One region of the Acetobacterium sp. UBA5834 genome, then DNA from elsewhere that is predicted to be linked to it. Evidence: riboswitches for the same ligand, from Rfam matches in the RefSeq annotation. Region 1 holds a riboswitch; the other holds the start of a gene.
What was found. A riboswitch is a leader RNA that binds a small molecule or an ion and turns the genes downstream of it on or off. The one in region 1 is predicted to bind glycine.

Region 2: linked by a shared signal. The riboswitch ahead of B3F51_RS06960 (alanine/glycine:cation symporter family protein) and the one ahead of gcvH (glycine cleavage system protein GcvH) in region 1 are both predicted to bind glycine.

The regions. Positions count from the first base shown of each region.
Region 1 is NZ_DJGY01000054.1:61,321-68,639, forward strand. Features, by position in the region: gene B3F51_RS10870 (sensor histidine kinase) at 1-96, shown strand, start outside; gene B3F51_RS10875 (YDG domain-containing protein) at 413-4,786, opposite strand; glycine riboswitch at 5,089-5,194, shown strand; glycine riboswitch at 5,198-5,264, shown strand; gene gcvH (glycine cleavage system protein GcvH) at 5,332-5,709, shown strand; gene gcvT (glycine cleavage system aminomethyltransferase GcvT) at 5,730-7,319, shown strand, end outside.
Region 2 is NZ_DJGY01000032.1:19,445-26,763, forward strand. Features, by position in the region: gene B3F51_RS06945 (sensor histidine kinase) at 1-1,067, opposite strand, end outside; gene B3F51_RS06950 (response regulator transcription factor) at 1,064-1,735, opposite strand; gene B3F51_RS06955 (hypothetical protein) at 1,924-2,214, shown strand; gene B3F51_RS06960 (alanine/glycine:cation symporter family protein) at 2,275-3,690, opposite strand; glycine riboswitch at 3,735-3,852, opposite strand; gene B3F51_RS06965 (MetQ/NlpA family ABC transporter substrate-binding protein) at 3,985-4,797, opposite strand; gene B3F51_RS06970 (methionine ABC transporter permease) at 4,907-5,566, opposite strand; gene B3F51_RS06975 (methionine ABC transporter ATP-binding protein) at 5,556-6,497, opposite strand; gene B3F51_RS06980 (YccF domain-containing protein) at 6,860-7,228, opposite strand; gene msrA (peptide-methionine (S)-S-oxide reductase MsrA) at 7,248-7,319, opposite strand, start outside.

The DNA of each region.
Region 1 (7,319 bases):
GTGGCACAAAAACATTCAGGACAGTTGTTCTTAGAAAACACCCCACAAGGTGCCTGTGTAAAAATTGTTGTCTCTTCTAAACAGTGTCGGCAATAGTTAATCCAAAACATTGGCCCAGATGGCAAGACACCTTCCTAAAGGGCGCTTTTCTTTTTCGGACGCTGTCTCCAGTACTGGAAGTTATGATAATTAACCTGATTTACTTCACACAATTTTTTTCTGCTCTAATCCGCTGCGCTCCTAGGCTTCTATACTCCCAACCCATTTTTTATGATTTATCTCTTTTTCACTGTTTAACATAAAAATCACCTTCAGCTTTATACTGAGGTGATTTTAGCAGATTCTATTCTGTTTGGGTATGTGGGATACAATTGACGCTTACAATTGAATCTCTTGAATCTGATTGCTGGATTTAGTAGGCGAACAGGACGATAGTAGAGCCATTGTAATCGATCAACTCACTGGTAAAAGTGGACAACGGCTTCGGAGCGGTACAAATACTAGTAGCTCCCGAACCGCCAAAAAGACTTTTGTAGAGGTTGCCGGAACTGTCCTGATAGATCAGGTATTCTTTACTGTCATTATCTTTATAATAGGTAGGGTTGATCGGTGCTCCACTGCCTTGAAGGGTTACCTTCGATTGGCTCTCAGGTGCCCATTCTTGATTAGACCAAAAATAAATCATTCCATCAGAACCGACCGCCAATGGCGTGCCATCCGCATCAAGGCCAAAGACCTGGTAGCCTGATAAAATATTTGCACCATCATAATTAGTTGTGTTAAGTAGGCTAAAGTCTTTAATGGCAGTTGCATCTACAGCAGTCGTAGCGGTATAAATTTTTCCATCGGAGCCAAGTCCGTAGAAGGTTCCAATACCGTCAGTGCTGTATGTACACATAAAGAGTTTCATCCCGTCTGGCATGGTCAGGGTTTGGTAATCGCCCCAAGTTTTACCCCATGAAGACCAGCTACTATCACTGAAACTAGCGGTAACCAAGCCGCTTTTCGGTAGAATCTTGCCAGTTGCAGTTTTTGTTTCCATCTGATAATTACCGGCATCAGTCCCGCTCAGGGTGGGGGTTAAGCGGATCTCGTACCAACTATCATCCGGTGTGACGGCTGAAGTTGGTGCATTTCCAGAATAGTATTCCCCGCTACAGGCAGCTAGCGACACGGTATCACCTGCAACAATCCCGGAATATGAGTCGGTGGCGGGGCTGATTTTCGCATCGATGACTATGGCCGAAGTCTTGCCATCCCATTTTTTAAGGGTTTCCAGCTGGAGGCTGTCGTCGTAAGATAACATCCTTTTGTCGATACTGGTCGTGATTGTACCAGTATTGGCGGGCGGGGCCAGATAATTGGTGGAATTAACCGTATAGGTTATCGTGACCGGCTTATTGGGGCCGGCATTTTTATCATTAAAGGTGGCAGTCGCGGTGACTTTGGCTGTTTCACCTGAAAGGATGCCGTTAACGTCAGATGTGACATCCTGATCTTGAATATAAACGCCATTGAGTTTTACTGTTTGAGTGCTGTCGTAAGTTTTAGATGCGTAACTCGAAATATTATCAGGCAAGGCCCCGGTATAATTTAGCTGAATCGGATTGATCTTACCGCTACTGATCAGGGGATCGATCAGGTAATTGCCGGCATCAGGGCCGGAAAGCGAAAAGCTGGTAGTGATAGTACGGTTACCGGCATCGGCGCTATCATAATGGCTTGAAGCCGTCGCGGTGACCTGCTCGTTGCCGATAATCCCGGTCATGCCAGTACCGCCCGTGATGGTGGTGAGAGTAGAGCTGGCACTGACGTTGCCATCATAGTCTTTCTCGGTTTGTAGCCCCATCGCTTCAGCGGTAACCGATAGTTTCTTCTTGGTAATGCTGCCGCCATTTGTCGTGCCGGTTAAGCTGGATTGGTTATCAGCAAAAACATAATTGCTGGCTGAAGTGCCTTCCAGAGTAATGGTGTACTTGATGTAAAGATTAGCTGCATCTGAGGGCTTACTGGTTTCAGTTTGACAAGCGCTGTCGGTATAGTATTTTGAGTCTACTTTGGATAAAAGTGTTTTGCCTGCTTCAGAGGCAAATAGACCGTTGTTATCGCTGCAGCTGACATTTACATTCAGTTTAGCGGTGCTGGTACCGTCATATTCTTTTGTTTTTTCTGACACGGTTCCGGTATTTAGCGTCAGTGGGGTAATGGCAGCGGTTTTGCTGTGATCATCGGGCAGTGGCTGATAATTCCCGGCAGCATCCCCAGAAAGGGTGTAGCGGATGGTTATTGGCTTAGCGGGGCCAACATCCTTGCCGGTATCATAGGTGGCGGTGGCGGTGACTGTCACCTTGCCAGAATCCGTGTCGGCAATATTGCCGGCTGGGACGGACGTATTATAAATAATACCCGTATTATTGACCTCTGTAAAGACATTGGCGGTGCCGTCGTAGGCTTTGGCCACCGGAGTGGGAGCTGCTATTGTCAATGACCGTGCGGTAATGTTAGCCCCACTGATGGTTTCTGTCGCTGGGACCTGATAGCGATTGTTGGCAGAGGTGCTGTCAATTGAATAGCTAATCGTAATGGTTCGGTTGTCGCCGGCGTTTTGATTATCATAAGCAGCGGTGGCCGTGACGATAATAGTGGGGTCGGCTGCCACACCGGTTGCCACGCTGATCACGTTATTGCCAGCTTGAATTTTGCCCTTGCCATTAAACACGTCAGTGCTGCCATCATAGGTTTTGGTTTTATTGATATTCAGGCTGGTGCAAGAGACCGTCAGGGTTCTTTTGGTAATGGTTCCGGTACCCGAGTGGTCGGCCGGGGCGCTGTAATTTTCGGCATCGTTTCCCGACAGGGTGTAGAAACAGTTTACCGTTTTATTGGCTCCTACGTTGTTGTCTAAATAGGTGGCCGTTCGGGAGATCGTGAGATTATCGGCGGCCAGCTGGCCTATGTCTTCGGTAATCACGGTGTCAAGCATCGTTGTTCCGTCATACTCTTTTGAGATCGGTGTTGTCGGGAGGCTCAGGGGTTTTGTTAGAATCTCGCCCTTGATTGTCGTGGTCGCCGGGGGATTGTACTTGCTGGCAGCAGCTCCGGATAGATTGTAGGTGATGGTGATATCCTTATTGCTGCCGACGTTTTTATTGTCATAGGTAGCCGTGGCGGTAACGGTTACGGTATCACCGATCGCAATTCCAGTGATGGCTGCACTGTCGAGTAGCTGATTGGTTACATCGGTGGCGGTAGTACCATCGTAGGTTTTAGATGGGCTGACAGTTGGGACAGTGGTCACACTCAGACTGATTTTGCTCGGTGGGGTATAACCGCCACCGCCGTTATCACCACCGCTGCCCCCGGGTTGCGGCTGAGGTGTTGGTTCTGGGGTGGGGATTACAGGTGGCACCACTACCTCGGGGTCAACCGTATAATTATCGGGAGCCTTTTCAAAGCTGACATTGTCTGAAGAAATATCGGCTTTGCTGATCTTACCGCTACCAGTGATATTAGTGGGGGCTGACAAGGCCAGGCTTGTTACGGAGGTGGTACTACCAAGTTCAATGGCGGTATTTTGGCCGTCTTCGCCGACATCCAGGGTTTTAATGCTGGTCTGCCCCTGGGTTTTAATCACCGCATTGGGAGCATTGACTGTGACTGAATCGAATTCGCCTTCAAGAATCAGGGTTTCGCCAGCAGCGTTTTCGCTTAGGATAACTGGCACTCCGTCAAGGCCGGTGGCAACAATCCGGACACCGCCGTCAGGAGCCTGTTCAATCAGAATTTTTGAATAGTCGCCACCGTTAATGTGAATACTGTTCTGGCCGCCGCCACGAACCCGCAGCTCACCGGAAACAGTGACATTGTTCAAGGTCACGTTACCGTTGCCTACGGCCTCATCAATGATCAGATTGCCATCAATTGTTAAGTTCTGAAGCGTCACATCACCGGTGGTGACAATTACATCCTGATTGATCGATTCGCTTCCGCTACTTGGTCCATAGCTACCGGCTTTACTGTAAATGGTTGATTGGGTCAAATCTTCAAGCTGGTTCATCGCCTTTTGGATAGTTGCAATGGCGGTGGCGATTTCAGTAGAACTGCTTTGCTTATCAATCTTGTTTTGAGAAACAACGGATTGCAGATTATTCCAGGAAGTTTTGCTAAAGTCGGATTCGTTTAAACTTTCAATTTGTTTTATCAGGGCAGTGTAGGCACTTAAATCGGTGCCAGTCGTGGCATCCTTGACAATTTCCAGTTTTAACGCTTCAAGGCGAAGCGAGCTGCCCACGGTACCAAGCTGTTCACCATCAAGGAACCATTTTTCCGAAGCGGCTGGCAAATCGCCAATATTCTGGACATGACCGCGGTAACGGACATGATAACCGGATACCTGTTTGCCGGTGGTGTCAAGCAGAACAATTTTGATCGCTTCAATGCGCAGTCCCTTGCCGCGGGTGCCGGCATAGTCGCCGTTTTTGGCCCAAGTGCTGGGATCATTTTCATCATAGAGCCAGCCGATGTTTTGAACATGGACGTTGTAACGTAGTTCAATCTCCGAGGCCACGTCCGCATCGGGTTTTAATTCGAAGCCTTCGATACGTTTACTCTGGCCAACGGTGCCAATTATCTCCGGACTTTCGATCCAGGTGTGGTCGGCAGGATAATCACCTAAGTTTTCAATGTGGCCGCGGGATAAGACCGGGACGATTTCTGTCTCGGCGAGGGCGGGTTGAATTGGGATGAAGAGGGCAAATAAAAGCAGGATAAGTAGTGTTTTTTTCATGAATGTTCTCCTTACAGGGTTATGCTAAATTGAGTGACGATCGCATCATCACTTGAATTCTACATTTAAAGCTAGTTTATTCTAACAGATATTAAAGTCTATACTCACAACAATTCACGAAGAAAACAGCCGTTTCGCGAAAGTGGGCGACTATTCGGGCAAAGGATAATTGTAATAAAAATGGCCACCGTTTGAAATAATATGGTTTCAGTGGTTGACAATTACCGGGTCAGCGGTGTATACTCACAACAACTTGATAAATAGATCAGGCTCAAAAATACAATTAAACGATGGTATGATGAATGATGGATACGGGAGAGACTGCAGAGTGTGCAGCACCGAAGGAATAAGCTGGTATTAGCCATAATATCGGCGATGATCTCAGGTAAAGAGGACCGTATCTGGACATCTCTCTGGAAAGCGAAGACGCACCGAAGGGGCAACTTTATAGTAGGAATCTCTCAGGTCAATAACAGAGCAGAAGGCATTAGCTTTCTGCTTTTTTTGTTTTTTTGTTAAAATTAGAAAAATGGAGGATTAAAAAAATGAGAATTGTTGCAGGGTTGAAGTATTCAAAGGATCATGAGTGGGTTAAGGTAGAAGGCAATCAGGCCACCATAGGGATTACCGATTACGCCCAACATTCCCTGGGGGACATTGTTTTTGTTGAATTGCCGGAAGTGGGTGATCATATCGATAAGGATCAAACCTTTGGGGTGGTCGAATCGGTTAAGGCGGCTTCCGATATTTATTTGCCGGTGGCCGGAACGGTCGAGAAAATTAACGAAGCGCTGAATGATGAGCCAGAGCTGATTAATACCGATGCCTTTGAAAACTGGTTGATTTGTGTTGAAATGGATGATCCCACAGAAGTTGATGACTTGATGGACGCAACCGAGTACGAAGCGTTTTGTCAGGAATAGAAAGCGTGCGAGATCAGCAAATGGGAGATTTAAAACGCACCGTATTATATGACAATCATGTCAAAGCCGGAGCCACCTTGGTAGATTTTGGGGGCTGGGAGATGCCAATTCAGTATCCCCATGGCATTGTTGATGAGCATTTCCATACCCGGATTAAAGCGGGCATCTTTGATGTTTCACATATGGCCCGCTTCATCATCACCGGAAAAGAGGCCACCGCTTTTTTACAGTATGTCCTGACCAACAATGTTTTTGCGCTGGATCTGCTTCAGGCTCAGTATACGATGATTCCCAACAAAAACGGCGGCGCCATTGATGACGCCTACCTTTACCGCTTTTATGAAGATCGCTACCTGCTGGTAGTGAATGCGGCCAACGCCGACAAAGATTGGCAGCATCTGAATAATGAAATCAAAGCCTTTGATGCCCAAATAACCGATCAATCCGCTGAGCTGGCGATGATTTCACTGCAAGGCCCGGAAGCCAAGAATATTTTGAAAAAATTGACCGGAAGCGAATTTTTGACCGAACCCCTTAAGAATGCATTGGGAATTCTTAATTATCACGGGGCCCCCCTCCTGATTGCACGAACTGGCTACACGGGAGAACCCCTGGGTTTTGAACTGTTTGCCAAGGCGGAGCAAAGCCCGGAAATCTGGGAAAAGCTGCTGGGATTGGGTGCCATGGCCGTCGGTCTGGGGGCCCGGGATACATTAAGACTGGAAGCCGGTCTGCCGCTATATGGACACGAACTGGGACTGGATAACGAGGGTCAGGAGATTCCGATTTTCTCCTGTCCACTGGCTAAATTTGCTGTCAGCTTTGCCGCGGATAAGGGCAATTATCTGGGGCGGGCACCACTTCGGGAACAGTATTGCGGCTTTAAGGCCATCATGGAACGGGATTTTAGCGATTTATCCAAACTGCCCAGAATTGTCAGATCGTTGGCGATTACCGGCAAAGGTGTAGCCCGGGCCGGATGCAAGGTTTTTAAAGATGGCAGGGAAGTCGGCGTGATCACCAGTGCCACCATGGTACCCTATTTAAAAGCCGAAGGCTATGGACTGGATAGCAAGATAACCGATGAAAAAGCGATGCGTGGGATTGGTCTGGCGCTGCTTGATGGCGATGTCGAGATCAACGATCCGGTGGAGGTCGAAATCCGCAACAAACGGGTTGCGGCGGTGATTGTGCCCTATCATTTAAAAAGTGATGCGCCCCCGTATGCCCGCCCGATTCTTTATGGCGTGGAGGTAACAAGACAGTTTGAAAGCGCCGCTAATTATCCCGGCAAAGCCCTCAATCTGCTAAAGAAGAGCCTTGACAATACCCATCACCGGCAGTATGAAACCATTAACCTGATTCCGTCGGAACAGGCTCATTCGTCAGCGGTACGGTTGTTATCAGTGATGGATCCGTCGTTTCGCTACGCAGAGCACAAAAAAACCAAATCCTTTTATGATTATGACGTTTTTTATTATCAGGGAACAGCTTTTATCGACGAGATTGAATATTTGCTGATGGAAGAATTCAAGCAGTACTTTAACTGTGCCGAGGTTGAAACTCGGGTAATCAGCGGGCAAATGGCCAATACGGCAGTCTTTAGTGCT
Region 2 (7,319 bases), on a different contig from region 1:
TTCTCCAGAATCCCGTCTTCCAGAGCTTCGGCATAGCTTTTGATCACTGCCAGAGGGGTTTGGATCTCATGGGACACTTGGGCAGTAAAACGCTGTCGCATTTTTTCAAAGGTTCGCTCCTTATTGAGTTCTTCCTGGAGCTTTAGAATTGCCTCTTCCAGTTCATCCGAGATATGATTCAAGGTTTTACCCAACTGGCCAATCTCATCCTTCCTGGTGCCCTGATATTTCTTTGTAAAATTAAGATTGCCCATTTCCCGGGAAAGCTGATTTAACGAAACAATCGGTCGCGAAATACCCCGAGAGAAAAAATAGGCAAAGAGCAACGAGCAGGCAAAAACGATCATTAAAAATACCAGCAGAAAATTTTCCACAATCTCAATGACCTCATGAACCGAATAAAGGGGAATTCGTCCGATGATCTGAGCACCATCGGCAGCGACGACCTTATGGGTCAGCCACTCAACCTGATGCTCATCACTTCCCAATACAATTACAAAGCTTTCCTCATGCTGATGTGCCTTGACCTGATTTTCGATACTGTTCTGTTGCCCAGCTCCAGCCCCATGTTCTGCTCCGCTGCCAGCACCACTCCCAGATCCTGAGCCATTCCCGGATCCGCCACCAGCACCTTCGCCTGCTTCATTGCCCTCACCCTTGTGTTCGCCACCAGCGGCCAGACGTTTCGTTTCAACAACAGTCAGCCCTGAGCCTTCGCTTTGATCCATGCCATCCAATGCTTGACGCATCGCCACTATTTCGATGCTCCCATTTTCCGGCGAAACATTTCCCGAAGACGTTTCTTCTGTCACGGTTTGTTGTTTAATAATCTGAATGACAATTCCTTCTTCTTCGGCGACATCAATATACGCTTGCAGTTCCGGGGTTAACCCCCCTTGGTTGTACATTGCAGCAGCCTGACTCGTTTTGTCAATTAAAACCGCCGTTCTTTTCTCGGTATAATAGACTTCAAAATAGGAACCAAGCACATAATAGGTCAGCAAACACAAGACCAGAAAAAAAGCCCCCAGATAGAGCATCAATCGTGAAAATATCGAAGATCTCATTCCTTAAACTTGTATCCCAACCCTCTGACGGTTTGTATACATTCTCCTTTTTTATTCATTTTTTTACGCAACCGCTTAATGGTGGTATCAACTACCCGGATATCACCTTCGTAATCATAGCCCCAGACCCGATCCAGAATCTGTTCACGGGATAAGACCAACTGATTATGATTGATAAAAAAGGTCAGCACCTCAAATTCTTTCTGAGTCAGGTTAATGATTTCATCATCAATGATCAGTTGCCGTTCTTCTGCATTTAAATGCACTCCGCAGACATCGAGCTGGTTGTCGGTAGTGACGACTCCACTGCGTTTTAATAAGGCTTTGATGCGCACCATCAACTCCCGGGGACTAAACGGTTTCGTCACATAGTCATCGGCACCGACTTCAAAGCCCTGGATTTTATCATCCTCTTCTCTACGGGCCGTCAGCATGATTACCGGGACATTATCGGTTTCTCTGATTTCTGCCAGCACCTCAAAACCGTCAAGCTTGGGCATGGTCACATCCAGAATGATGCAATCCGGTTTTTTTTCAGCCCATAAATCCAGAGCTTCTTCTCCATCGGCTGCACCGAAGCCTTGATAGCCTTCTTTATTTAAATATTTCAAAACGATTTCCCGTAGCTTATCTTCATCTTCTGCCACCAGAATGCGAATCCCCTTCATTCACATGCCCTCCCTTTTCTATTTATTTATAAAAGTTTACCCAATTACTATGACAATACTGTGTCAGTATGAACCATTTAATTATTTTTATTTTATCACATGAATTTTATTTTTGACACAGTATTGACATATATCCGTCATATAATACAAACAACAACAGAACACACTAAAAAAACGGAGGAATTTCAATGAAAACAAAACTTATTTTAGTCGGATCCCTGGCCTTAATGCTGGCTACCGCTGGTAGCGCTCTGGCAGCTCCAAACCACGGCGCTGGTACTGGTGCCTGCAATGGTTTGACCGAACAGCAACGGATTGAACGTCAAGCCAGCCATGATACCAATGGCGACGGCATCTGCGACAACGAAAATTGCACCCAGGACGGCACGGCCCACCAATACGGCAATGGTGATGGCACCTGTGACGGCACCCAACCTCAAGACGGCACTGGCATGCATCATGGCGGCAGAACCCGCTAATAAGCCCATTTTAAAATGCCCAATGAAAGCGCGCTTTCATTGGGCATTTTTTAGGTTATACTATTCCACTTCTTTGTTCTTAAGCTTTTTAACATAGACCCGGGTTTCGGCAACAACCACCCCACTTAATGCCATCAAGGCAATCAGATTGGGCAATGCCATCAACCCATTAAAAATGTCTGCAATCGTCCAAACCGCTGAAACGGTCATAAACGGTCCGATAAAGACCGCCAGAATATACAAATAGCGATAGGTTAACACAGCCTTCATTTTTCCATTTGACAGATATTCCAGACAACGTTCGCCGTAATAATTCCAGCCCAAAATGGTGGTAAAAGCAAAGAATACCAGACAGATCATCAGCAAAAACGAGCTAACTTCCGGAGCAAAAGGCAATCCTACCTGAAACGCATTGGTTGTCACCGCCACCCCTTCCAGCCCGATGTTCCATGATCCAGTTAAGACAATCGCCAATCCCGTCATGGTACAAACCACGATGGTATCTAAAAAGGTTCCGGTCATCGAAACCAGCCCCTGCCGCACCGGTTCATTGGTTTTTGCTGCAGCAGCGGCAATCGGAGCGCTACCAAGACCCGCCTCATTCGAGAAGATCCCCCGAGCAATCCCTTTTTGCATAGCAACCAGCACGGCGCCTAAGGCCCCACCGGCCACTGCCCGGAAACCAAAGGCACTGGCGACAATTTCAGTAATGGCCGCCGGTATCAATCCGGCATTAGTAATTAAAATAATCGCACAACACAATACATAAATAACAATCATAAAGGGGACAATAATCTGAGAAACATTGGCAATCCGCTTAAGCCCCCCAATTACCACCAGTCCCACAAAAATCGTAACAATGGTTCCGGTAATCACCACACTCCAGGAATATTCCATGCCTAGAAGGTTGACTGTCCATTGATTATTGGGATCAAAAAAATTATTGGCCGCACTGGCAATCCCATTCACCTGAGTGAAGGTTCCAATTCCCAAAAGACCAACCCCGGCACCAAAAAAGGCAAAGACTTTTGCCAACCAGCGCCATTTTATGCCCATCCCATTTTCGATATAATAAAAAGGTCCGCCCAGGACATGTCCATCCGGTTCAATAACCCGATATTTAATGGCCAGAACTCCTTCGGCGAATTTGGTCGCCATCCCAAACAAGGCGGCAATCCACATCCAAAACAAGGCTCCCGGTCCTCCGGCGACAATCGCAGTGGCAACACCTACAATATTTCCGGTTCCAACGGTTGCTGAGAGGGCTGTACACAGGGCTCCAAAACTGGTTACCTCGCCTTCGCCCCCTTCTTCATTCTTCACCATGTACTTCAGCGCTTTGGGTAAATAGCGGATCTGAAGTCCGTGCAGGCGGATGGTCAAAAAAATCCCCACCGCCAGAATCAGCACAATCAATGGCACACCCCATACGAGGTCGTCAAACCATACTAAAAATTCATTAAATTGTTGAAACATTTTGTTCCTCCTTCTCTTAATTGTGAAGAGGGAGAACAACACCAATGGGTTGCTCTGTCCTTTTGCCTGAGAGATAGCCTGAAATGTTCAGTCGTTGCCAGACTGATCTTTCCAGGGGTACACCTTCGGCGCTCATCTTTGAGACTCTCCAGAGTGCTGCGATTTTACGACAGCGTTAAAATAATATCACAATTCATTTAACGAGTGCAAGATTATTTTAAAAATCAATCCCATCCTGGTTTTTAAACAAAAAAAGAAACGCCTCAAATTGAGACGCTTCCCGGATATTTTGACTTAAGACATTGGTACCACGGCACCCTGATAATTGCTTTCGATAAAGCTGATGACTTTTTCGCTTTGCAGTGCTTTCATCAGTGCCAACGTTTTTTCACTTTTTTCATCGCCGGCTCGAACGGCAACAATATTTGCATAGGTCTGAGCTGCCAGGGAATCTTTTTCTTCTTTGGCAATGGCATCGGTACCGGCGTTTAATCCAGCTTCAATGGCGTAATTGCCATTAATGACGGCTAAATCAACATCTGGCAGTGATCGGGCCAGCTGTGCTGCTTCCAGTTCTTTAAAGACAATGTTTTTCGGGTTTTCGATAACATCTTTTGGTGTTGCTTCCAGGCCAGCATTGGGATCAACCTTGATCAAACCAATGGTTTCCAGCAACAGCAGCGCCCGGGCTTCGTTAGTGGTATCATTGGGAATGGCAATGGTCGCACCGCTGGCAATTGCATCCAGAGTCTTAATTTTACCCGGGTATAAACCCAATGGCTCATAGTGAACCACGCCTGCACTCACCAGTTTGGTGTTGTTTTTTACATTAAAGTCTTCCAGGTAGGGGAGGTGTTGGAAAAAGTTGGCATCCAACTCTTTATTCTGTAGTGTTAAATTGGGTTGGACATAATCGGTAAATTCTTTGATTTCAAGAGTATACCCATCTTCTTTTAACACGTCGCTGGCAATCGCCAGAATTTCTGCATGGGGTGCTGGACTGGCCCCAACAACGATGGTTTTTTCATCTGTTCCCTTTGCTGAACAGCCGGTAAATAGGGCCAAACCAAGAACACTAATTAATAATACTGAACCTAATTTCTTCATGATCTTCTCCTTTTCATTTCTTTTCATATAATCCCTAGTTGATTAATATGTAATATAGCACGAAGTTCCTCCGCTGTCAACCATAATCAGCTGCTGATCATCGAACGCGTTATTTTCGGCGATCCTGTTTCTGGGCAATTTTCATCCCCACTTCCTGGAACAGCTGAACAATTAAAACCAGCAGCACCACGGTAATCACCATCATCCCGGTTTCATAGCGATAGTAACCAAAACGAATGGCGATGTCCCCCAGACCGCCGCCACCAACAATCCCAGCCATCGCTGAATAGCCTAAAATAGTGGTCGTAGCAATCGCCGCCCCAATAATCAAGGAAGGTTTTGCTTCGGGGATCATCACCTTGGTCACCACTTGTATCGGGCTGGCCCCCATTGACAAAGAGGCCTCAATAATGCCATAATCCACCTCTTTAATGGACGACTCCACTAGCCGGGCAATAAACGGAGCTGCGGCAATCACCAGCGGGACAATCGTAGCCGTAGATCCGATAGTGGTTCCGGTGATCATCCGAGTCAGGGGAATCACCGCTATCAGTAAAATCAAAAACGGAATCGATCGAGTAATATTAACAACAATATTAAGCACCTGGTTGACTACCTTCATCGGCACAATCCCCTCGGAATCGCTGGTGACCAGCAAAACACCCATGGGTAATCCGATTAGATAGGCCAAGAGTGTTGAGGCCAAGGTCATATAGAGGGTTTCCAACGTTCCCTGAGCAATGAGGCCAGTCATTGAACTATCCCACATGAGCGCTCACCTCCTCAACAGTAATTTGATGTGAACGCAGATAATTAATGGCCCGGGCCGCACTCAGCTCATCCTCAGGCAATTGAATAACCATTTGTCCAAAAGCGAAGCCATCGATATTTTTCATATCAGCATGGAGAATATTCACCAGGCATTTTGTTTCCAGAACCATTTTTGCCATCACCGAGTCACTGGATGATTTTTCGTCAAATACGACCCGATAGGTGTTCTTACCCATTACTACCGAACCCTGATCGCCCTCGGAAAAAATCATTTTTTTTGCAATATCGGTTTTCGGATTCCGGAAAATGTCTTCAACTTCGCCATCTTCGGCAATCTGACTTTTATCGATGATCGCCACATGGCTACAGATCTGCTCCACCACACTCATTTCATGGGTGATGATCACAATCGTGATCCCCAATTTATGATTAATTTCTTTTAACAGCTTAAGAATTGAATTGGTGGTCGAGGGATCCAGAGCCGAGGTGGCCTCATCACACAGCAAAATTTTGGGATTATTGGCCAACGCCCGGGCGATGGCAATCCGTTGCTTTTGACCTCCGGACAACTGCGCCGGATAGGCCTTGGCTTTATCGGGCAGGCCCACCAGTTCTAACAATTCAGCCGCTCTTTTTTTTGCCGTTTCTTTATCCACTCCGGCAATTTCCAGGGGAAAAAGAATGTTTTTCTCGGCAGTGCGTTGCATCAGCAAATTAAATTGCTGAAAAATCATGCCCACTGAATAACGCACCGTTCTTAGTTCTTTTTCAGTTATTTTCGAAATATCCTGTCCATCAATGAAAACGCTACCACTGGTGGGCTTTTCAAGAAGATTGATACAACGAACCAGGGTGCTTTTGCCAGCCCCACTCATACCAATAATCCCATAAATATCGCCCTGGTTAATGCTTAGATTGATACCATCCAAAGCCTTTACTTCGCCACTTTTGGGACGAAAGGTTTTCCCCAGATCCTTTATTTCAATGATGGGTTTCAGAGACGTCTTTTCTGTTTCGATGTTCCTTACCCTCCTACACTCAATAAATTTATTGTTTTAATGAACTTAACACCAATCAGGCATTCCCGCTTTGTTTAGCTATTTGACAACGTTTCAAACTGTCCGCCACTATCTGACAGTAATCCCATCAATCATTTTGTCTAATACACATTGCCGTTGCCGATCTTCACAATGACATAAGTCCTATTAAAAACAGTGGGTTAAAACACACCCACCGTTTATTATAGTCTCGATTTGATTTTCTTGTCAAGCCAAATAGCGCAATCCCTACCTTAAATATCGGTAATTTGTGCGCCAAAGGGAAACAATGCCAGTTTGGCAAACTTAAACCATTGCAGACCAAACGGGATTCCAATTAAGGTAATGCAATAGATAATCCCCAGAATCGCCGATGCCGCTGCCAGCCCCCAACCAAAAATCAATATCCATAAAATATTCAGGATCACCGAACCCGTTCCCATCTGTGAATAATCGACCGTTTTTCCAAATGGCCAGAATACCAACTGCGCCATTTTAAAGGCTTGCAACCCCAGAGGAATCCCAATAATCGTGATGCAGCAAAGAATTCCGGCTAAAAACCAACCAATTGCCATAATCAGGCCCCCAAAAATAATCCAGATAATATTCCCAATAATACTCATACTAGTCTCTTTTCATTTTTTATTTTATGGATGGATCCCGAGCGACTGCAGCCTTTTTAAACTCACGATTGCCAATATGACAATACCCGCC